DNA from 4 places in the Enterobacter sp. E14S genome. Region 3 is predicted to be linked to each of the others. Evidence: predicted binding sites of a transcription regulator. Region 3 holds the regulator's gene; each other region holds the start of a gene.
The links. Region 3 encodes CRP, which controls carbon source genes, mostly activating them, when cyclic AMP is high. Its sites were predicted from a motif close to ATGTGANNNNNNTCACAT; they were not measured.

Region 1 (5,656 bases), on a different contig from region 3:
TCAATGTCACACTTTCACCCTATAATTGCTGTGTTAAATATGGATAAGGACAACAACGCACTATGTTGGATTTAATAAAAGCAATCAGCCTTGGGCTGGTGGTCTTGCTGCCGTTGGCTAACCCGTTAACGACGGTGGCGCTGTTCCTCGGGCTGGCAGGGAATATGAACAGCGCCGAGCGCAACCATCAGTCGATGATGGCCTCGGTGTATGTGTTTGCCATCATGATGGTGGCTTACTATGCCGGGCAGGTGGTGATGAACACCTTCGGGATTTCCATCCCCGGCCTGCGTATCGCCGGGGGGCTGATTGTGGCCTTTATCGGTTTCCGCATGCTGTTCCCGGCGCAAAAAGCGCACGAGTCGCCGGAAGCGGCCAGCAAATCGGAAGAGCTGGAAACCGAACCGACTGCGAATATCGCCTTTGTGCCGATTGCCATGCCGAGCACGGCGGGGCCGGGTACGATCGCGATGATCATCAGCTCCGCCTCAACGGTGCGTGACAGCGCAACCTTCCCGGACTGGGTGCTGACGGTTGCGCCACCGCTGATTTTTGCGATTATCGGGGTTATCGTGTGGGCGTCGCTGCGCAGTTCTGGTGCCATTATGCGCTGGGTAGGCAAGGGCGGTATCGAGGCGATTTCCCGTCTGATGGGCTTCCTGCTGGTCTGTATGGGCGTGCAGTTTATTATTAACGGCGTGCTGGAAATTATTAAGACCTATCATTGATGTGATTGCCGGGTAAGGCGAAGCCGCCGCCCGGCAAGAAGGCTTACCCGTGCTGACCCTTTTCCTCCAGCGCCACCGGCCATTTACGGAAGATGAGCACTGACCAGACCAGCGCCACCAGGGCCGGAATGGCGCCCAGATAGCCAATCGCCGACATCGATACGTGCAGTATTACCTGATTTCCCACCAGCGCGCCCGCGCCAATCCCCAGATTGAAAATCCCTGAGAACAGCGACATGGCGACGTCCGTTGCATCCGGCGCCAGGGCCAGGACCTTCACCTGCATGCCCAGACCAATAATCATGATCGCCACGCCCCAGAACAGGCTGAGGATCGCCAGATGGCTTTCACTGCCTGCGGCAGGCATCAGCAGCAGCAGGCAGGCCAGCAGCAGACCGATAGCGCAGCTCACCAGCGTCGAGGCGTGCCGGTTACCCAGCTTACCGAACAGCACGCTGCCAATAATGCCCGCTCCGCCGAGGATCAACAGCAGGACGGTGGCAAAGTTTGCGCTAAAGCCCGCCACCACCTGCACAAAGGGTTCAATGTAGCTGTACGCCGTGTAATGGGCCGTCACCACAATAACGGTAAGCAGGTAGATACCCAGCAGCGCCGGGCGACGCATCAGCAGCGGCAGGCTTTTCAGCGAGCCGGAATGCTCGCTCGGCAGCGCGGGGAGCAGCTTAATCAGGCATACCAGCGTAACCAGCGCGCCCATACCAATGGCGAAGAACGTCGTACGCCAGCCGAAGTATTGCCCTACGATGCGGCCAATCGGCAGACCCAGCACCATCGCCAGTGCGGTACCGGTGGCAATCAGGCTCAGCGCCTGGGCGCGTTTACCCGCTGGGGCGAGTCGAATAGCCAGCGACGCGGTGATCGACCAGAACACCGCATGGGCAAAGGCAATGCCGATGCGGCTAATGACCAGCACCGTAAAATTCCATGCCATAAACGACAGGACATGGCTGGCGATGAACAGCAAAAACAGGCCGATCAGCAGCCTGCGCCGCTCCATCTGGCTGGTCAGCAGCATAAACGGCAAGGACATCAGCGCCACAACCCAGGCGTAGATAGTCAACATAATGCCCACCTGCGCCGTTTCCATCTGGAAACTTTCAGCGATGTCAGACAACAGCCCAACCGGAACAAATTCTGTGGTGTTAAAAATAAACGCGGCAATGGCCAGCGTGACCACGCGTAGCCACGCAACCCTGCGGGAAACTGTGTTCGTTGTCATAGGGATGTCGGAGATTCGTTGCTGAAAAGAAGAGGGGACGATCTTAAAACGTCGAACGGCGAAAACTCAACCATTATGTGACGCAGATCTCAATATTTACCTTATGAAAGCGGTAGCCGGGAACACCGTTTTCATTGAATATAAAAGAACAACACAATAAAAACAGGCGGTAAGACAATGCAGGAGATTGATTTTTATCTGGTAGATGCGTTCAGCGATACCTCGTTTGGCGGCAATCCGGCCGCCGTTTGCCCGCTCAAGGAATGGTTACCCGATGAGACCTTGCTGAAAATGGCGCAGCAGCATAACCAGTCGGAAACGGCTTTTTTCGTCTGCAGTAAAGGGGGCATTGAGCTACGCTGGTTTACCACGCTTACCGAAGTCAATCTCTGCGGCCACGCTACGCTTGCGGCCGCGCACGTGCTGTTTACCGAGCTGGATTACCCGGATTCGCGGATCCACTTTGAAACCGCCTCTGGCCGCCTGACGGTCAGCCGGGAGGGGGAGTGGATGACGCTGGACTTCCCGGCATGTCCAACCCATGAAGAGACACCCCCGCCGGAGATGCTCTCGGCGCTGGGTATTAGCCGCTACGTTGAAGCCCGTAAAGGGCGCGCCTGGCTGATCGTTCTGGAGAATCGCCAGCAGGTTGAAGCGCTTGCGCCGCGCTTCTCGGCGATGACGCCAGGCGAGCATAAGGTGAGCGTTACGGCGCGCGGTGAGGGGGAGTATGATTTTGTCAGCCGCTTTTTCTCACCGGGCGTTTCCGTCCCGGAAGACCCGGTCACCGGCTCCGCGCACACCATGCTGATCCCTTACTGGAGCGAAAAGCTGGGCAAAACCACGATGTTCGCCCGTCAGGTTTCAGCGCGCGGCGGAGATGTGCGCTGTGAGCTGAAAGGTTCGCGCGTGCTGATGAGCGGACAGGCCACGCTTTATCTGAAAGGCACAGTTTTTCTGCGCTAAAAACCCATAACAAGAGAGGAAGAGACAATGCAGGAAATTGATTTTTATCTGGTGGATGCCTTCAGCGATAAAACCTTTGGCGGCAACGCCGCAGCGGTATGTCCTCTGGAAGAGTGGCTGCCGGACGAAACGCTGCTCAAAATGGCGCAGCAGCATAACCAGTCTGAGACGGCCTTTTTCGTGCGCACCGACGGCGGGTTTGAGCTGCGCTGGTTCACCACGCTGGATGAAATTAACCTGTGCGGTCACGCTACGCTTGCCGCATCGCACGTCATTTTCGAATACCTTGATTATCCGCATACCGAAATCACCTTCACCACGCGCTTCGTGGGCGAGCTGACCGTCAAACGCAGCGGCGACTGGCTGACGCTGAACTTCCCCGCGTGGTCGACGGAAGTCGTCGAAAACCCACCTGAGGTGCTGTTTAGCGCGCTGGGCATCACGGCGGCAAAAGAGGTGCGCGTCGGACGCGATTACATGGTGGTGCTGGAGAGCCAGCAGCAGGTTGAAGCGTTAACGCCGGATATTGGGGCCATGCTTCCGCTGGATAAAATGGTTTGCGTGACGGCGCCGGGAGAAGAATATGACTTCGTCAGCCGCTTCTTCTGTCCGGGCGAAGGGGTGCCGGAAGATCCGGTCACCGGATCCGCCCACAGCATGCTGATCCCTTACTGGAGCGAAAAGCTGGGCAAAACGTCACTCAATGCTCGCCAGGTGTCATACCGTGGTGGGGATCTGCGCTGCGAGCTGAAGGGCGACCGCGTGCTGATTGGCGGCCAGGCGACCCTGTATCTGAAAGGGCGAATCTTCCTGCGCTAGCTGAGTGACGCGCTATAAGTTAATACTATGAACCACCCCGGCAGGCCTGAGCTATGTTGATATAAAAACAGCAAGGAGCCTGCCATGTATTCCATTACCTCTGAATCTGCACGTCATCCGGACATTCTCACGCTGATCGCGGCGCTTGACCGCTATCAGAGCGAACTCTATCCCGCCGAAAGCAACCATCTGCTCGACCTGTCTGCGCTGCCTGAAACCTCGCTGATCCTGATGGTCATTCGTGACCAGCAGCTGCACGCCGTAGGCTGCGGAGCCATCGTGCTCAACGGCGACGGAACGGGGGAGATGAAGCGGGTCTATATCGATCCGGCCCATCGCGGGCAGCATCTCGGCGAGACGCTGCTGGCCGCCCTGGAAGATGAGGCCCTGAGCCGCCATTGCCACACGGTAAGGCTGGAGACGGGCATCAAACAGCGCGCCGCGATTCGCCTGTACGAGCAGTGCGGATATGATTTGCGTCCGGCGTTTGCCCCGTACGCTGACGATCCGCTCAGCCTGTTTATGGAGAAGGCGCTGGTTGAAGACGTTCGTTTAGCAGCGCTATAAAAGCTTCCAGCTGGCGGGTCATCGCCCCGCGCCGCCACACCAGCCAGGTAGTGAGCCAGCGCCAGTTTTCCGCCAGCGGCCAGGCTTCAACCTGATGATGTCCCGGCATACTCTCCAGCATCGAGCGCGGCATCAGCGCGATGCCCGCGCCCGCAATGACGCAGGCGAGCATGCCGTGATAGGACTCCATCTCATGAATGCGGCCGGGGGTGGCTCTGTCCGCATGAAACCAGCTTTCCAGATGTCGACGGTACGAGCAGTTTGCGCGAAAGGCGTAAACGTCGCTGCCGCTGACCTGCGCGGCGCGGGCGACCTCGGCGTGCCCGGCAGGCGTGACCAGCATCATCTCTTCCCGGTAGACCGGCATGCCCTCCAGCTCCGGGTGCGACAGAGGCCCGTCGACGAAGGCGGCGCTGAGGGTTCCCTCCAGTACGCCATCAATCATCGTCCCGGATGGCCCGGTAGATAGGGCAAACTGGATGCGCGGATAGCGCTGGTTAAACTGCGCCAGCGTTTCGGGAATGCGCACCGCGGCGGTGCTTTCCAGCGCGCCGAGGGCAAATAACCCCTGCGGCTCATCACCCGCGACGACCATGCGCGCCTCATCCACCAGGGCGAGGATCTGCCTGCTGTAGCGCAGGAAGTTATGCCCGGCGGGGGATAAGCGCAAACGCTGGTTCTCACGAATAAACAGCTCAACGCCAAGATCGGCTTCCAGCTGGCGGATGCGGGTCGTCAGGTTAGACGGCACGCGATGCACCTTCTGCGCCGCCTGGGTGATGCTGCCCGTCAACGCGACGGCGTTAAACATTTCAAGCTGGGTTAAGTCCATGGCATTCTCGTTTCGTGAATAAGGTGGTTAGTATTATTCATTTTTAAGAAATAGCAGAGTGAGCCACAATGAATCAACCGAAATGCGTGGAGAACATCATGAAATATTCATCTGCTACACATGCCCTCTCTGTTAACCCGGCAACGGGGGAAACCCTCGGTGCCTTCGCCTGGGCGACGGCGGAAGAGGTTGAACGCGCGATTGCTCAGTCTGATGCGGGGTATCGCCAGTGGCGACGCGAAAGCGTGTCCCATCGGGCGCAGAAGCTGCGGGATCTCGGCGCAGCGCTGCGAAACCGCGCAGAAGAGATGGCGCAGACCATCTCCCGTGAAATGGGGAAACCCATCCTGCAGGCGCGGGCGGAAGTGGCAAAATCCGCCGGTCTGTGCGACTGGTATGCCGAGCATGGCCCGGCGATGCTGCGTGCGGAATCCACGCTGGTGGAAAACCACAACGCTCTTATCGAATACCGTCCGCTGGGGCCGATTCTCGCGGTAATGCCCT
Region 2 (5,656 bases), on a different contig from region 3:
AACCGAACGGGGCAATCATGTCGCGGGGAATGACCGTCAGATAATCGGCATTCAGCACGAGGTTATAAATGGTGACGACGGAATCGGTCTGGACGATGTTTTCGATGCTGATGTGGTTGTCTTGCAGGGTAGTCAGAAGTTCTTTGTAGTAGCCCATATCGGTTTGCGGCATCACCCACTGCTCGTGCGTGAGCGATGCCAGTGTCGTCGGGCCGGTGCACGTTCGCGTTTTGCTGGCGACCAGCACAAACTCGGACTCAAACAGCGGTTCGACGTGCAGATCCTGCAGCAGCATTTCATCGCTTAGCGTGCCGATAGCGAAATCCAGACGGCCGTCGCGAATGGCCGGAAGGAAAGAGGAGAGCTGGGCTTCATACATCGAGACGCGTGCTTTCGGGAACACTTCCTTGAATTTTTTGATCATCTCGGACAGGAAGGTAAAGCCGATCAGCGACGGGTAGCCAAAGGAGACGTCCATAACGGTGCTGAAACTCAGGCTGTTAATCTCACTCACCATGTTTTTCATTTCGCGGGTGATCGACTCAGAGTACGAGAGCAGAACCTGGCCCGCGGCAGTGAGTTTTACGCCGGTGTTTTTACGCACCATCACTTCCACGCCGAAGTAGGACTCAATATCGCTGATGATTTTGCTGACGGCGGGTTGCGTCAGGCCAAGCTGTCTTGCTGCAGAACCTATGGAGCCACTTTTAATGACTTCCTGAAATACCACGAGGTGCTGTGTTTTCGGTAGAATAATAGTGTTCATAATATTCTGCGCTTATTTCCCTATGACGGAGCGGATTCTACCTAATAGTGTTTAAGGGGGTATGTGCTGTCACTCACAATTTGCTTTTCCGCGTGCTTCACAGGAACAATGACAACCAAAAAATGCATTTATTATCAATAACATGAATAAATACAGCCACACCATTACGCTGATATCGATCAATAAAAGCAGTAGTAATAAATTTATTTTATGGCGATAACCTTGATAAATTTTTCAGCGTTAAAAAAATCAATAAAGACGATCTTTCAGGCAATTAAAGACCAATAAATAACCGCTATTTGCTTGAAACAATCTTTCAATTTATTAAATTTTTCCGATGCAAATTTTCAGGTTTGCGGAAAAGAGTGGAATGCGTCACATATTCACGGGAGAAATGTATTTGATTTCAATATATGCATATCAAACGAGAAAAGATTCTCGATCATATAGATAACAAACATAACAAATTATCAATACTGAAAATCACCTGTTTTTTAGCGTGAAATTTTGTGATGGCGATCGTCTACAGGTACAGGATCGATACGAAAGGTATAAAAGCAGTGAAATGTGCTTAATGTCGCAAATATGAGAATTGATGTCGTTTGTCCGGTTCTGCACTTACCCATCCAGCATCACCCGGAAAGCAAAAACCCCGCCGAAGCGGGGTTTTTTAAGAAGTTGAAGCTGACCGATAAGCCGGGTTCTGTCGTGGACAGTCATTCATCTAGGCCAGCAATCGCTCACTGGCTCAAGCAGCCTACCCGGGTTCAGTACGGGCCGTACCATGTGAACCCCTATTTGGCCTTGCTCCGGGTGGAGTTTACCGTGCCACGGACTGTTACCAGCCGCGCGGTGCGCTCTTACCGCACCCTTTCACCCTTACCTGATCCCGCTTGCGCGGGCCATCGGCGGTTTGCTCTCTGTTGCACTGGTCGTGGGTTTCCCCCCCAGGCGTTACCTGGCACCCTGCCCTATGGAGCCCGGACTTTCCTCCCCTCCGCCCGTCTCCCCCGAAAGGGACGACGACGAAGCGGCGACTGTCTGGTCAGCTTCGGCGCGCAGTATAGAGGGTTTGCGCGCCGCTGTCACCCTCAGGTGTGGGCAAGGCGTGATTAACGCGCCACTTCCACCTTCGCCAGTTTTTCGTAGTAGCACGCAATCGCGCTGTGATCGGCCGTGCCCAGGCCATCCGCACGCAGCGCCTGCATCATCTCCATGACCGCCGCGGTCAGCGGCAGCTGCGCGCCCACGCCGTGTGACGTATCCAGCGCGTTCGCCAGATCTTTGATATGCAGGTCGATGCGGAAACCGGGTTTGAAATTACGATCCATCACCATCGGCGCTTTGGCATCCAGTACGGTACTGCCCGCCAGACCGCCGCGAATGGCCTGATAGACCAGATCCGGGTTGACGCCCGCTTTGGTTGCCAGCGTCAGCGCTTCGGACATGGCGGCAATGTTCAGCGCCACAATCACCTGGTTTGCCAGCTTGGTCACGTTACCCGCCCCGATGTCCCCGGTATGCACCACGGAGCCCGCCATGGCTTTCATCAGGTCGTAGTATCTATCGAAAATGGCTTTATCGCCGCCGACCATCACCGACAGCGTGCCGTCGATCGCTTTCGGCTCACCGCCGCTGACCGGTGCATCCAGCATATCGACGCCCTTCGCTTTTAACGCCTCGCTGATTTCACGGCTTGCGAGCGGTGCAATAGAGCTCATATCAATCAACACCAGGCCCGGCTTCGCACCGTCGATAATGCCGTTCTCACCCAGCGCAACCTCTTTAACATGCGGTGAGTTTGGCAGCATGGTGATGATGACATCGCACTGTTCAGCAATGGCCTTCGCGGTGGTGGCCGTTTCAGCGCCCGCCGCTATCACCTCTGCCACGGCCTGCGGATTGTGATCGGATACCACCAGTGAGTAACCCGCTTTGATGAGGTTCTTACTCATTGGTTTACCCATGATGCCCAGGCCAATAAAACCCACTTTCAGCGTCATAATCTGTTTCCTCAATGATGGTTATTTTTTAAAAGCGTCGGCTAATTTCTGCGTGGCCGAGCGGAATACGCCGAGGTCGCTGCCGACGGCTACAAACGTGGCTCCCCACTCCAGATAGCGACGAGCATCAGCCTCAACCGGCGCCAGAATGCCGCACGGTTTGCCGTGTGCTTTAGCGCGGGCAAAGATGTGCTGGATCGCGCGCTGCACGTCAGGGTGGCTGGCGTTACCCAGATGGCCAAAGGCGGCCGCCAGATCGCTTGGGCCGACGAAGATGCCGTCCACGCCGTTTGTGGCTGCAATCGCGTCAACGTTATCAACGCCCTGCTGGCTCTCGATCTGAACCAGAATGGTGATGTTGTTATTGGACTGCGCGAAGTAGTCCGGCACGGTGCCAAACATATTGGCGCGATGAGAAACGGAAACGCCGCGGATCCCTTCTGGCGGATAGCGCGTGGAGGCTACGGCCAGCGCCGCTTGTTCTTCCGTCTCCACAAACGGGATCAGGAAGTTGTAGAAACCGATATCCAGCAGGCGCTTGATAATTACCGGCTCGTTAGTTGGCACGCGCACTACCGGGGCGCTGGGGCTGCCTTTCAGCGCCATCAGCTGCGGAATAAAGGTGCTGATATCGTTCGGAGCATGTTCGCCGTCCAGCACCAGCCAGTCGAACCCGGCCAGGCCCAGCACTTCGGCGCTGATAGGGTTTGCCAGCGCGGACCAGCAGCCAATCTGAATCTGGTGCGCCGCGAGGGCCGCTTTAAATTTATTCGGGAAGATATCGTTATTCATCATATTTACCTTTTTAATTCGCAGCCTATATCAGCATCATTTTATTTATTCAGACACCGCACCAGCATTATATTTATTATTCTGACGTATTTTGGCGTTATAAAATCGTCATTCAGTATAAGACGCAATCCACGACCGCACATTGTTTTAATGCTCAAGCATTGCGTAACATTTCAATGAATTTTTTTGCATATGCACAAGGCGCTGGGCGCTAATGCACAGAATCAGGCATTACTGGTTCTGGAGCGATCGCGATCACATTTTCATATCCCCTATGCTGACATGCTTTAATTCTGAAAGCCGCGTATTTATTTCTGCCCTTTGAAAATTGGCTGAATTTATTATCAGACACTTTGCTGGAGAATACTGAACAATGGCCGACATTGAAATTCGACAGGCATCGCCGACGGCGTTTTATATAAAAGTCCACGACACCGATAATGTGGCGATAATTGTCAACGACAATGGCTTAAAAGCGGGCACCCGCTTCCCGGACGGGCTGGAACTGATTGAGCATATTCCGCAGGGACATAAAGTCGCCCTGGTGGATATCCCTGCTAACAGCGAAATCGTACGTTACGGTGAAGTCATCGGCTATGCCGTTCGCTCTATACCGCAGGGCAGCTGGGTTGAGGAGTCGCTGGTGGCGCTGCCGGAAGCGCCGCCGCTGAACACGCTTCCGTTGGCGACCCGCGTGCCGGAACCGCTTCCTCCGCTGGAGGGCTATACCTTCGAAGGCTACCGCAACGCGGACGGCAGCGTCGGCACCAAGAATCTGCTCGGCATTACCACCAGCGTGCACTGCGTGGCGGGCGTAGTGGATTATGTGGTGAAAATCATCGAGCGCGACCTGCTGCCGAAATACCCGAACGTCGACGGCGTGGTGGGCCTGAACCACCTCTACGGCTGCGGTGTGGCGATTAACGCCCCCGCTGCGGTAGTGCCTATCCGTACCATCCACAATATCGCCCTGAACCCGAACTTTGGCGGCGAGGTGATGGTCATCGGTCTGGGGTGTGAAAAATTGCAGCCAGAGCGCCTGCTGCAGGGTACCGAAGATGTGAAAGCCATTCCGGCAGACGAGGCCAGCATCGTGCGCCTGCAGGACGAACGCCACGTGGGTTTCCGCTCAATGGTCGACGATATCCTGCAGGTGGCTGAGCGTCATCTCGACAAACTCAACCGCCGGCAGCGTGAAACGTGCCCGGCCTCAGAGCTGGTCGTGGGCACCCAGTGCGGCGGCAGCGATGCCTTCTCCGGCGTAACGGCCAACCCGGCGGTAGGCTATGCGTCCGATCTGCTTGTCCGCTGCGGCGCCACGGTGATGTTCTCCGAAGTGACCGAAGTCCGTGACGCCATCCATCTGCTTACGCCGCGCGCCGTTAATGAAGAGGTCGGGAAGCGCCTGCTCGAGGAAATGGCCTGGTACGATAGCTATCTCGATATGGGCAAAACCGACCGCAGCGCCAACCCGTCTCCGGGGAACAAAAAAGGCGGCCTGGCGAACGTGGTGGAAAAAGCCCTCGGGTCGATTGCCAAATCCGGACAGAGCGCGATTGTGGAAGTGCTCTCTCCGGGCCAGCGCCCGACGAAGCGCGGCCTGATTTACGCGGCAACGCCGGCCAGCGATTTCGTCTGCGGCACGCAGCAGGTAGCGTCAGGCATTACGGTACAGGTCTTTACCACCGGGCGCGGCACGCCGTACGGCCTGATGGCGGTGCCGGTGATCAAGATGGCGACCCGTACCGAGCTGGCAAACCGCTGGTATGACTTAATGGACATCAACGCGGGCACCATCGCCACCGGGGAAGAGAGCATTGAGGACGTGGGCTGGAAGCTGTTCCACTTCATTCTGGATGTCGCCAGCGGACGGAAGAAAACCTTCTCGGATCAATGGGGATTACATAATCAGCTGGCGGTGTTCAACCCGGCACCGGTGACGTGATTCATATTCCCAACCGCACCGAACGGTCCCCTCTCCCCTATGGGGAGAGGGTTAGGGTGAGGGGAAAAGCCCCCTTAAACCAACACCACATCAATCCCGATTTTCCGCAGCCCGTCCAGGCTCTCCGCCGGAATGCCTTCATCGACAATA
Region 3 (5,656 bases):
AATGGTGTGCATGGTGTTCAGATGCCCCAGAACGCGCTGTAAATGCTGCTCCAGGGTGCTCATTGGCCCGTGGGTTAACGTCTCCGGCGCTTCCAGAATATTTGAGTCGCCCGATTCGCCCGGCGCATCATACTCCAGACGCTGCTGGCACCTCTGCAACGCAATTTCACATGACTGCAAATAGCGCTGCGCCAGATCCGGCGTTAGCATCGTGTGCTCGCGCGCCAGCGTGGTCATGGCGTTAATATGCTCGACGATAAACTGGCTGTGCGTCACCCAGAGCTTCATGTCTGCCAGATAGTGCGAGTTAAAGCCCGGCTCCTGCATCGCCTGGTTGAGCGAGTTAAACAGGGCGTTGTGCGCCTGGTTGACCTTCATCCGCTGATAGGCCAGCGGCGTCGGTTGAGGATTGTCGCTGAGGATTAGCCTGATGGCCTCCTGATCCGCTTCCAGCGCGTCGTGGGCGTTCTGCCTCAGCAGCCCGCTCTGCCACTGCGGCCACAGCCAGACCATGCCGCCAAAGGCAATCAGGCAGCCGATCAGAGTATCAATCAGCCTGGCGACAATAAACTGTTCGCCATTGAGCGTGAGCAGCTGCAGCGTATATACCGCCGTCACCGTAAAGCCCACCATCGCCCAGCCGTAGTTTTTGCGGATAATCAGGTAGCTCACCAGCGTAATCGCCAGCATCCCTGCCAGGGTATAGCCTTCCGGCACGTGGAAGTGCAGCGTCACGCCCGCAATGATCAGCCCGGCCAGCGTTCCGCCAGCCCGATGCAGAATACGCACCCGCGTGGCGCCGTAGCCGTTCTGGGTGACAAACAGCACGGTCATTAAGATCCAGTACGGTTTCGGCAGGTGCAGCGCCATGCCCATCAGGCTGGCGGTACTGAGCATCACGCTGATCCTTGCGGCGTTGCGCAGAGCGGACGATTTAAGAGAAAGATAGCTTTTGAGCGCGGGCAATAGCGGAAGCCGTTTTTGCTTATCCGCCATCAAGTCGCGGGGATAAAGCGGGCGCTGCGTGCGCAGCACGCGGGCGATGCGGCTGAAATGCCAGGCGGCAAACTGGCCGACCGGGTTATCGGGATGCTGGCGGGCGATTTTCTCCAGCGCGCCCAGCTGTTTTTCCATGTTAAAGCGCGTCGGGTAACGGTGATAGAGAATATCATCGGCCAGCACGCGCAGACGTGCCGAGACGGTCTGCGCGTTCCAGCGGATCACCGCTTCGGCGTGGCTGCGCTCGACCAGCTTTTGCACCTCCTGCGGGTGGTGAAGGCTTACGGAGATATGCTCCTGCAGATCCAGCCCGACCTGGAAGGTGCGCAGCAGCCGCTTGTACTCGTGGTTCTTGTTGGCGGCGAGCATATGCAGCTGCTGATAGCACTGGCTTATCAGATCCACCACCTTTTGCTGGCGCGTCAGCAGCGGCGGTAAGGATTTTTCCGGGTCGGTATGCTGGGTGAGCAGGGTGTATTTGGCTTCGCAGTAATCCGCAAGCTGCACATAGAGCAGGCTCAGGGATTCACGCAGCGGCTGCTCCCGCCACAGCCAGAACCAAAACCAGTTAAACAGCCCGTACCATAATGTCCCCAGGGCGTAGATCAGCAGCGGCTCCCACACCGGCATGTTCCCGGCGAGGCTCAGCGTGAAAATGGCCGCAATCAGCGAAGCGGGAAGCAGGCGGGCGTGCAGCGAACTGATTTCCGCCGTGACGCCGAGCGTCATCGCCAGCACGGTCAGGATCAGCGGCAGCGGGATATCCCGGGCGAGCAGGAGTTGTACGGCGAGGCTACACCCGGCAAACAGGCAGCCACCGATAATCAGGCGTTTGAAAAAGCGCTTATGCGGCGTGTCCAGACCGGCAATGTTGCAGCAGGCGGGCACGAGGGAAAACAGCAGGCCTTGCTGAAGATGTCCGAGGATCAGGCCTATGGCCACAGGAAGACACAACACCAGCGTTTGTCGCAGTGCGTAGTTAACTTCCGGGTGATAGATCAGCCTGCGCCACATGGGGAGTAGAGACAAAAACGGCGTGACACCTTGCGATGGCACGCCGTTTAAGCGGAATTAACGCGTTCCGTAGACCACGATGGTTTTACCGTGGGCGGAGATCAGGTTTTGATCTTCCAGCATTTTCAGGATACGACCCACGGTTTCACGGGAGCAACCGACGATCTGACCAATTTCCTGACGGGTAATTTTAATTTGCATACCGTCCGGGTGGGTCATGGCGTCTGGCTGTTTCGCCAGGTTCAGCAGGGTTTGTGCGATACGGCCGGTAACGTCCAGGAAGGCGAGGTTACCCACTTTCTCTGACGTGACCTGCAGACGGCGCGCCATCTGGGAAGAAAGACGCATCAGGATGTCAGGGTTAACCTGAATCAGCTGACGGAACTTCTTGTAAGAAATTTCAGCCACTTCACATGCTGTCTTTGCACGAACCCAGGCGCTACGTTCCTGGCCCTCTTCAAACAGGCCCAGTTCACCGATGAAATCGCCCTGGTTCAGATAAGAAAGGATCATCTCTTTCCCTTCTTCATCTTTGATCAGCACTGCCACCGAGCCTTTAACGATGTAATACAACGTTTCCGCTTTTTCACCCTGGTGAATCAGCGTGCTCTTCGATGGGTACTTATGAATGTGGCAATGAGACAAGAACCATTCGAGAGTCGGGTCTGTTTGCGGTTTGCCAAGCACCATGCGCTGTTATCCTCTGTTATAAGCTGTCACCAGAGTCATCAGATGCATCCGGACTCTGGGGTTGCAATCGAATTCTTACCCATACCCTGGGAAGTCGGCTACCGTAACGTTTCGCAGCCAGTAAAGTTTGATGTCCTCTGCATACACGTGTAACGTCAATGTATTACTGTAGCATCCTGAGTGTTTTAGCATAGCTTTCGCCGCGTGTCTCCTGGTGTCTCGCTTCAGCATGATGCAGGTCGCCTTCCATTGCGAGAAATGTAACGCACGCGTAATCTGTCACCAAAAATGCAACGTTGGAGTTAATGAATATGCAAGCGCGCGTGAAATGGGTTGAAGGTTTAACGTTCCTGGGCGAGTCCGCGTCAGGACACCAGATTTTGATGGACGGTAACTCCGGCGATAAAGCACCCAGCCCAATGGAAATGGTGCTGATGGCGGCAGGCGGATGCAGCGCAATTGATGTGGTGTCGATTCTGCAAAAAGGTCGTCATGACGTGACGGGTTGTGAGGTTAAACTCACGTCAGAACGTCGCGAAGAGGCGCCACGCCTGTTCACCCATATTAACCTGCACTTTGTGGTCACCGGTAAAGAGCTGAAAGACGCGGCGGTCTCGCGTGCGGTGGACCTGTCTGCGGAGAAGTACTGCTCTGTGGCGTTAATGCTGGAGAAAGCGGTAAAAATCACGCATTCGTATGAAGTGCTCGAGGCGTGATTGATGGGGCATCGTGCGTGTTGATGCCCTAACCCTCTCCCATTGGGAGAGGGAACATGCTCACGCGATCTGTTTCCCTTCCATCAGTCGCTCCACCAGCGGCGTCATGATGAGCTCCATCGCCAGCCCCATTTTTCCGCCCGGCACGACTAACGTATTCATGTGCGAAATAAACGAGCCCTGCAGCATTGCCAGCAGCCATGGGTAATCAATGCCTTCGAGATTGCGGAAATGGATCACCACAAAGCTCTCATCCAGCGACGGGATGCTTTTGGCCGCGAACGGGTTGGATGTGTCCACCGTCGGCACGCGCTGGAAGTTGATATGGGTGCGGGAGAACTGCGGCGTCAGGAAGTTAATGTAATCCTCCATGGAGCGCACCACGGAGTCCATCACCGCCTCTCGCGAATGGCCGCGCTCGCTCATGTCGCGCGTCAGCTTCTGGATCCACTCCAGGTTAACGATAGGGACCACGCCGACCAGCAGATCCACGTGGCGCGCCACGTCGTGTTGAGGCGTGACCACGCCGCCGTGCAATCCTTCGTAAAAGAGGACGTCGGTGGGTTCCGGCAGCGGCTGCCACGGGGTAAAGGTTCCCGGCACCTGATTCCAGGGTACGGCTTCATCATAGGTATGCAGATACTTGCGGGACTGCCCTTTGCCGCTCTTACCGTACTCTATAAAGGTTTGTTCCAGCAGGCCAAAGTCATTGGCCTCCGGGCCGAAGTAGCTGATGTGTTTACCCGAATCGCGCGCCTTACGAATGGCCATGTCCATCTCCGGACGCGTGTAGCGGTGAAAGCTGTCGCCTTCGACCTCCGCCGCACGGAGATTCAGCTGGGCGAAAATCTTGCGAAATGCGAGGCTGGTGGTGGTGGTTCCCGCACCACTCGACCCCGTAACGGCAATAACCGGATGTCTGGCAGACATAGCAACTCCCTGACTGAAAAGGGTGGAAGATCAGCCGTGAAACGCGTTGCGGGGCATGATATTGACCGTCTCATGCAGTTCTGACCACACCAGCACCACGTCGCCGCTTTTCAGCTGGCGCTTAACATCGTTGACCTTTTGCTCAAGCGAGCGTTCCTGTTCACCATAATCGGTGCCTTCGCGTAATACAAAGCTTTCAATCAGATTGTCGAGCGTTTCGGGATCCAGATCCTGCCAGGGAATAATCATTTTGCACCGTCCAGATAAGGGGTCAGCCAGTCAGGAATACGCGCCTCAAGCCACATTTTCGGGCGGCGCAGCGTGCCGCCGATAAACCCGACGTGGCCGCCATGCTCGGTCAACTGATAGTGAACGTTGTCGGGCAGGAATTCCTGAGCGGGGATCGAGTGATGATCCATAAACGGGTCATCTTTGGCATGAATAATCAGCGTCGGCTGCGTGATCTTGCTGAGCAGCGGCATGGCGCTGCACTGACGATAATAGTCAATCGCATCGGCGAAGCCGTGGATTTTCGCGGTGATCAGGTCGTCGAACTCGCGGATACGACGCACCTTTTTCAGCTGGCGTAGGCTTACCGGCAGGGTATCCGGGTAGGCCTTCAGTTTACGCGCCGCGTTGGCCTTCAGCAGGTTGAGCAGGTAGCGCTGGTAGACGCGGGAAAAGCCTTTATCCATGTGGTAGCTGCACTGCTCGAGCATAAACGGCGCGGAGACAATGACGGCGGCATCCAGCGGGACGCTTTCGCCCTCTTTGGCCAGCAGACAGGCCAGCATATTGCCGCCAAGCGAGTAGCCCACGGCGGCCGTTGGCACGGTGCCATAATTTTCCCGCAGCCAGTGTAAAAACCACGTCCCGTCTTCGGTTTCACCCGAGTGATAAATGCGTTTCTGACGATTCGGTTCACCGCTGCAGCCGCGAAAATGCATCACCACGCCGAGCCAGCCGCGCGCTTTTGCCGCTTCAATTAGCCCATGCGCATACGGGCTGTGCAGGCTGCCTTCCAGACCGTGAAAGACCACCAGACGCGGTTTATGGCGAGCCTGTTCAGGCGCTTCGCTCCAGGCGAGATCCAGAAAATCACCGTCTGGCAGGTCAAGCCGTTGCCAGTGCGGGGTGAACTGAACCTTGCGGCGGATCAGTCGCGGCAGCATGGTCTGCAAATGGGGATTGGCCACGCCGCGCATAGGCACGAACTCAGTGCTGTCTTCGGCCGCAATGTCGAAGTCTGATGGAATGATTTGGGTCATAAGCGCGATGCTGATTCTTGTCGGAAATTTACGATACTT
Region 4 (5,656 bases), on a different contig from region 3:
CCAGCGGGATAGAGTGAAAGACAAAGACCGGGAAAAACTAAAGCGCCCTTATGTGGCGCTTTAGTTCTTTATAATGCTTTTGCCGGCCGCACAATCTCAATCCTCCTCCAGCAACCGCGCCCCCGTCCCCTGCTCGCCCAGCCTGTCGCCGGGGTTACGCAACGGACAATCGCTACGCGACAGGCAGCCGCAGCCGATGCAGCCATCCAGCTCGTCACGCAGCGCGACCAGCGTATGAATACGCCGGTCCAGCTCTTCACGCCACTGGGACGACAGCTCTTTCCACTCTTTCGGGCTCAGCGTATGCCCTTCCGGCAGCACGCCAAACGCCTCGCCGATCGTGGCCAGGGGAATTCCGATTCGTTGCGCAATTTTGATAATCGCCACGTAGCGGAGCACGTCTCGGGTATAGCGGCGCTGATTGCCGCCGTTGCGGATGCTTTTAATTAACCCTTTGCTTTCATAGAAGTGGAGCGCCGATACCGCAACGCCACTTCGCTGCGCCACTTCACCGGGGGTTAACAGCGCTTTAATGCGCGGCAATCTCTTTTCCATAAAACCTCTTTACCTCAAGTTAACTTGAGGAATTATACTCGCCCGCAGAGAAAACGACGAATTAACCGAGATAGTTGTATCTACAGAGGGGCAACCTTATGTCGCATCAGCAGATTATTCAGACGCTTATTGAATGGATTGATGAACATATCGACCAACCGTTGAACATTGATGTGGTCGCTAAAAAGTCGGGCTATTCGAAATGGTATTTACAGAGAATGTTCCGCACGGTCATGCATCAAACGCTGGGCGAGTACATTCGCCAGCGCAGACTGCTGCTGGCGGCGCAGGCGCTACGCTCAACGCAGCGGCCCATTTTTGATATCGCGATGGATCTGGGCTATGTGTCGCAACAAACCTTTTCCCGCGTGTTTCGCCGCGAGTTTGACCGCACGCCAAGCGACTATCGCCACCAGTTAAATTAATCACCCTCAGTGCAAAGGCTGCTGCTGCCAGGTCATAAATTCCTGGGGCGGCATCGCTTTCGCGAAGTGCCATCCCTGACAAAACTGGACGCCACGCTTCAACAGCCAGCTCACCTGCTCTGCCGTCTCTACCCCTTCCGCAATGGTTTTCAGCCGCAGGCTTTGCGCCATCTCGATAATATGCTCGGCGATCAGGTGGCTGGTACTGTTGGTCGTTAAGGTATCGATAAACGATTTATCGATTTTCAGAATATCCACGTTCAGCGAGTAGAGGTTGTGCAGGTTCGAGTAGCCGGTACCGAAATCATCGATCGCGACTTCATAACCCGCCTGACGGAAAGCCTGAATCACCGGCGTGGTTTTTGGCACATCGATAAAACCGCGTTCCGTCACTTCTATTTTGATTTGCTGCGCACGGACGGCGTAGTGGCGGGCCTTGTCGGAAATCATGGCGATCAGCCGCGAGGAGTGGAAATCCGTGGCCGACAGGTTAATCGAAATATAGAGATGCGGATGCTCGGCCAGGAAATGGCCCAGATCGTTGAACACCTCCTCAACGACATAGTCCGTAATCCGCTCGCTCATTCCCTCATTTTCCGCCAGCGGGATAAACTCAGCCGGGCTCATCACCTGCCCGTTAAAGCCAGGCCAGCGCAACAGCGCCTCCGCGCCCACACACTGATTATTCTTAATATCAATAATCGGCTGATAGTGGACGCAAAGCTGTCGTTTGTTCAGCGCGCGGTGCAGTAAGCGCCCCGGCGAATTAAGCTCACGATGGGTACGGGACCATACCAGCAAAATAATAATGCTGCAGATCATGCCCAGCGGCAGCGTCAACGTCGCCTGGTGATAAAGCGTTTCATAAAAGCGTTTATTTGATGTCGAGACAATGGCCGCAATCGGTCTTTTGGGAGATGTTACGATCGTATAAAAGCGGTTATCTTTTTGAAATACCGATTCCTTATCCCGAATCATCGAATTTAATAAAGAAACATTGGCTTTCTGACTGACGGAAAAGAAAGCATTGGTTACCGTGTCGTACACACCCCACGAGAGAGAATGATCCGCGGACATGACTTCGCTGTATGAAAGCGGGTTAACGACAACCACATAATTTCCGCGCTGCATATATGTCATTTTATAGCCACTATAAAATGGGGTATCGCGATAATAATAGATAGCGACGTCAGGTTTGCGCGTGTAATTAGCGACAGGAATGGCGTAGGGGTGATCCGGTGTAAAAACGGTCGAACAAAGAAAATTCTGACCTTCAGCGTAAATTAAATCGGCGACAAACAGGCGGCCACGAACAACGTTCAGCATATATTGACGGTGTCCCGGCGTGCAAAGCTCGCCCTGATATTTTACCGCCTCGTCCCGGGCCAGCTCAACCTGTTGAATAACCAGCTCTGTTTTGTCTAAAGCCAGTTCAGCAAATGTGCGTAGCTGGGCGCTTGTTTCAGACACGGCACGCAGTTGGGCAAACCATAGCGCAAGCATCACCGGCAGCATAACTACCATGATGATCCCTACCACCCTGAGCATTTTGCGCCGCGCGCTACGATTCATTTCCCGCCCTATATCCCTGCATGTTGTACGCCTGTAGTAATGAAGGCCGGATGCTTTGTTAAACAGGTGATTACGTTGCATGAATCATGCGAAGTTAGCAACTGACTTTTAGTATTAAAAATCTTAAATTTCGTTATGCCGATAATATTTTCCCGTAAGTTAAACTGTAAGTATTCGTTCCGTTTCAATTAAGGAAAATAATTATCCAGCCCGTCAGGCAGACTGGAAGATAACACAACAGACAATCGTTGATTAAGCCAAACGTCTGACAGCATGAAAAAAGTACAATTTCATCAGGACGTTTTATGCTATTTGCTCTGAGGCATTGTGTCCGTTGATTTATAAATAGTCAGCCTACACCACAATATTTTGAGTATTGGCGGAGAATAACTCCCCTCATATAAAAACCGAATTTGCGGCATCCCCACCTGCCCGATGGGCGTTTCCGGCACGCTGTGGGTCCGCCTTCTCGTGCGCCGAAGGCAGAACCAGCTCGCACAATCGCCTTTTCTGAGGAATAAAATCCTCTTTTTTGATCGCACAGATACTGGCGAATAAATCAACAAATGTGATATAGTTCACACATATTTTGTAACGAGAAACACCGTTTCATTCAGTTCGTCTGTTTTATAGAGGATGGGTTTTATGGCAACCATTACTACCAGCATGGTTCTCCTGCGCTGGCCTTTGTTGAGTGCGGTACTGATGTTTCTAGCCAGCACGCTGAACATTCAGTTTCGTAAATCTGACTATGCGGGTCTTGCTGTTATCAGCACCCTGCTGGGGCTGGGTGCGGCCTGCTGGTTTGCAACGGGCCTGCTTGGCATTACCCTGCTGGATATCGCCGCCGTCTGGGAAAATATTAAAGTGGTGATGGTTGAGGCGATGAGCCATACGCCGCCAGACTGGCCGATGGTGATTACCTGATCCCTGACGGAATAAAAAAACCCAGACGATAGTCTGGGTTTTTTGTTTTCAGCACGCGGAAATCAGAACGGAATGTCGTCGTCGAAATCCATTGGCGGTTCGTTAGACGGCGCCGGAGCAGACTGCTGCTGCGGACGAGACTGTGCGCCGCCGCTGAACTGGTTGCCGCCCTGCGGCTGCTGAGGCTGACCCCAACCGCCCTGCTGCTGGCTCTGACCGCCACCTGCCGGTGCGCCACCGCCCTGACGGCCACCCAGCATCTGCATGGTGCCGCCCACGTTGACCACGACTTCTGTGGTGTACTTCTCAGCGCCGGCCTGATCGGTCCATTTGCGGGTACGCAGCTGGCCTTCGATATAGACCTGAGAACCTTTACGCAGATACTCGCCGGCCACTTCTGCCAGTTTGCCAAACAGCACTACGCGGTGCCATTCGGTCTGCTCTTTCATCTCACCGGTCGCTTTATCACGCCAGGATTCGGAAGTAGCCAGCGTAATGTTGGCAACTGCGCCACCACTCGGCATGTAGCGTACTTCCGGGTCCTGGCCCAGATTACCGACGAGAATCACCTTGTTTACGCCTCTGCTGGCCATGTTCGTGTCTCCTGAATACGTTTCTTAATAGTGTAAACGCGCGAGTGTACCATTTCCACGCGGCAATTTGCATAGTTGCGTAGTCGGTTCAGAAATCTCTCGCGGACTCGACATTGTTACACAGCCAATCAGAAAATGCATTCCAATACTGTATATTCAAACAGGTCAAATTGTGTCATAATTAGCCGTTTCTGACAGCCGTTTGTCCTTCAAACAAATCAGGCAATCCGTGTTCCAACCGGGAAAGGTGAATGGATAAGATCGAAGTTCGGGGCGCCCGCACCCACAATCTCAAGAATATCAACCTCATAATCCCTCGCGACAAACTCATTGTCGTGACCGGGCTTTCGGGGTCTGGCAAATCCTCACTGGCTTTCGACACTTTGTATGCCGAAGGACAGCGTCGTTACGTTGAATCGCTCTCTGCGTACGCGCGTCAGTTCCTGTCGCTGATGGAAAAACCGGATGTCGACCACATTGAAGGGTTGTCCCCTGCTATCTCTATTGAGCAGAAGTCCACCTCGCATAACCCGCGTTCAACGGTCGGTACCATTACCGAAATTCATGACTACCTGCGTCTGCTGTATGCCCGCGTGGGTGAGCCGCGCTGCCCGGACCACGACGTCCCGCTGGCGGCCCAGACCGTAAGCCAGATGGTGGATAACGTGCTGTCGCAGCCGGAAGGCAAACGCCTGATGCTGCTGGCGCCGATCATCAAAGAGCGAAAAGGCGAACACACCAAAACGCTGGAAAACCTGGCAAGCCAGGGCTATATCCGCGCCCGCATCGACGGCGAGGTGTGTGACCTGTCCGATCCGCCAAAGCTGGAGTTGCAGAAGAAGCACACCATCGAGGTGGTGATTGACCGCTTTAAGGTGCGCGACGATCTCGCCACGCGCCTGGCGGAATCCTTTGAAACGGCGCTGGAACTCTCTGGCGGCACGGCCGTGGTGTCCGATATGGACGACCCAAAAGCGGAAGAGCTGCTCTTCTCCGCCAACTTCGCCTGCCCGATTTGCGGCTACAGCATGCGCGAGCTTGAGCCGCGCCTGTTCTCATTCAACAACCCGGCGGGCGCGTGCCCGACGTGTGACGGCCTGGGCGTGCAGCAGTATTTCGACCCGGACCGCGTGATCCAGAACCCGGAGCTGTCGCTGGCGGGCGGTGCCATTCGCGGCTGGGACAAGCGTAACTTCTACTACTTCCAGATGCTGAAATCGCTGGCGGAGCACTACAAGTTCGACGTCGAAGCGCCGTGGGCGAGCCTGAGCCCGAACGTACACAAAGTGATCCTGTTCGGTTCCGGCAAAGAGAACATCGAGTTCAAGTATATGAACGATCGCGGCGATACCTCAGTGCGTCGCCACCCGTTCGAAGGGGTGCTGCACAACATGGAGCGCCGATACAAAGAGACCGAATCCAGCGCGGTGCGCGAGGAGCTGGCGAAGTTCATCAGCAACCGCTCCTGCGCCACCTGTGAGGGTACGCGTCTGCGTCGCGAAGCGCGCCACGTGTTTGTGGAAAACACGGCACTGCCGACCATCTCAGACATGAGCATCGGCCACGCGATGGACTTCTTCAACA

Region 1: a site for CRP is predicted at 2,044-2,061, ahead of ACZ6J2_RS02375 (sugar transporter). Genes of this name have one in related genera too.
Region 2: a site for CRP is predicted at 3,805-3,822, ahead of garD (galactarate dehydratase). Genes of this name have one in related genera too.
Region 4: a site for CRP is predicted at 3,119-3,136, ahead of ACZ6J2_RS19310 (YjcB family protein). Genes of this name have one in related genera too.

What each region holds. Positions count from the first base shown of each region.
Region 1 is NZ_JBVODQ010000001.1:494,907-500,562, forward strand. Features, by position in the region: gene ACZ6J2_RS02370 (MarC family NAAT transporter) at 63-728, shown strand; gene ACZ6J2_RS02375 (sugar transporter) at 772-1,968, opposite strand; gene ACZ6J2_RS02380 (PhzF family phenazine biosynthesis protein) at 2,146-2,934, shown strand; gene ACZ6J2_RS02385 (PhzF family phenazine biosynthesis protein) at 2,962-3,753, shown strand; gene ACZ6J2_RS02390 (GNAT family N-acetyltransferase) at 3,838-4,320, shown strand; gene ptrR (putrescine utilization regulator PtrR) at 4,274-5,152, opposite strand; gene sad (succinate-semialdehyde dehydrogenase) at 5,251-5,656, shown strand, end outside.
Region 2 is NZ_JBVODQ010000006.1:60,174-65,829, forward strand. Features, by position in the region: gene tdcA (transcriptional regulator TdcA) at 1-766, opposite strand, end outside; RNA gene rnpB (RNase P RNA component class A) at 1,443-1,819, opposite strand; gene garR (2-hydroxy-3-oxopropionate reductase) at 1,879-2,769, opposite strand; gene garL (2-dehydro-3-deoxyglucarate aldolase) at 2,791-3,561, opposite strand; gene garD (galactarate dehydratase) at 3,935-5,506, shown strand; gene ACZ6J2_RS14115 (DeoR family transcriptional regulator) at 5,581-5,656, opposite strand, start outside.
Region 3 is NZ_JBVODQ010000009.1:150,178-155,833, forward strand. Features, by position in the region: gene ACZ6J2_RS17455 (YccS/YhfK family putative transporter) at 1-2,013, opposite strand, end outside; gene crp (cAMP-activated global transcriptional regulator CRP) at 2,071-2,703, opposite strand; gene ACZ6J2_RS17465 (OsmC family protein) at 3,015-3,419, shown strand; gene ACZ6J2_RS17470 (phosphoribulokinase) at 3,480-4,349, opposite strand; gene ACZ6J2_RS17475 (YheU family protein) at 4,380-4,598, opposite strand; gene ACZ6J2_RS17480 (hydrolase) at 4,595-5,617, opposite strand.
Region 4 is NZ_JBVODQ010000012.1:48,510-54,165, forward strand. Features, by position in the region: gene soxR (redox-sensitive transcriptional activator SoxR) at 97-555, opposite strand; gene soxS (superoxide response transcriptional regulator SoxS) at 654-980, shown strand; gene ACZ6J2_RS19305 (EAL domain-containing protein) at 987-2,552, opposite strand; gene ACZ6J2_RS19310 (YjcB family protein) at 3,198-3,479, shown strand; gene ssb1 (single-stranded DNA-binding protein SSB1) at 3,542-4,072, opposite strand; gene uvrA (excinuclease ABC subunit UvrA) at 4,324-5,656, shown strand, end outside.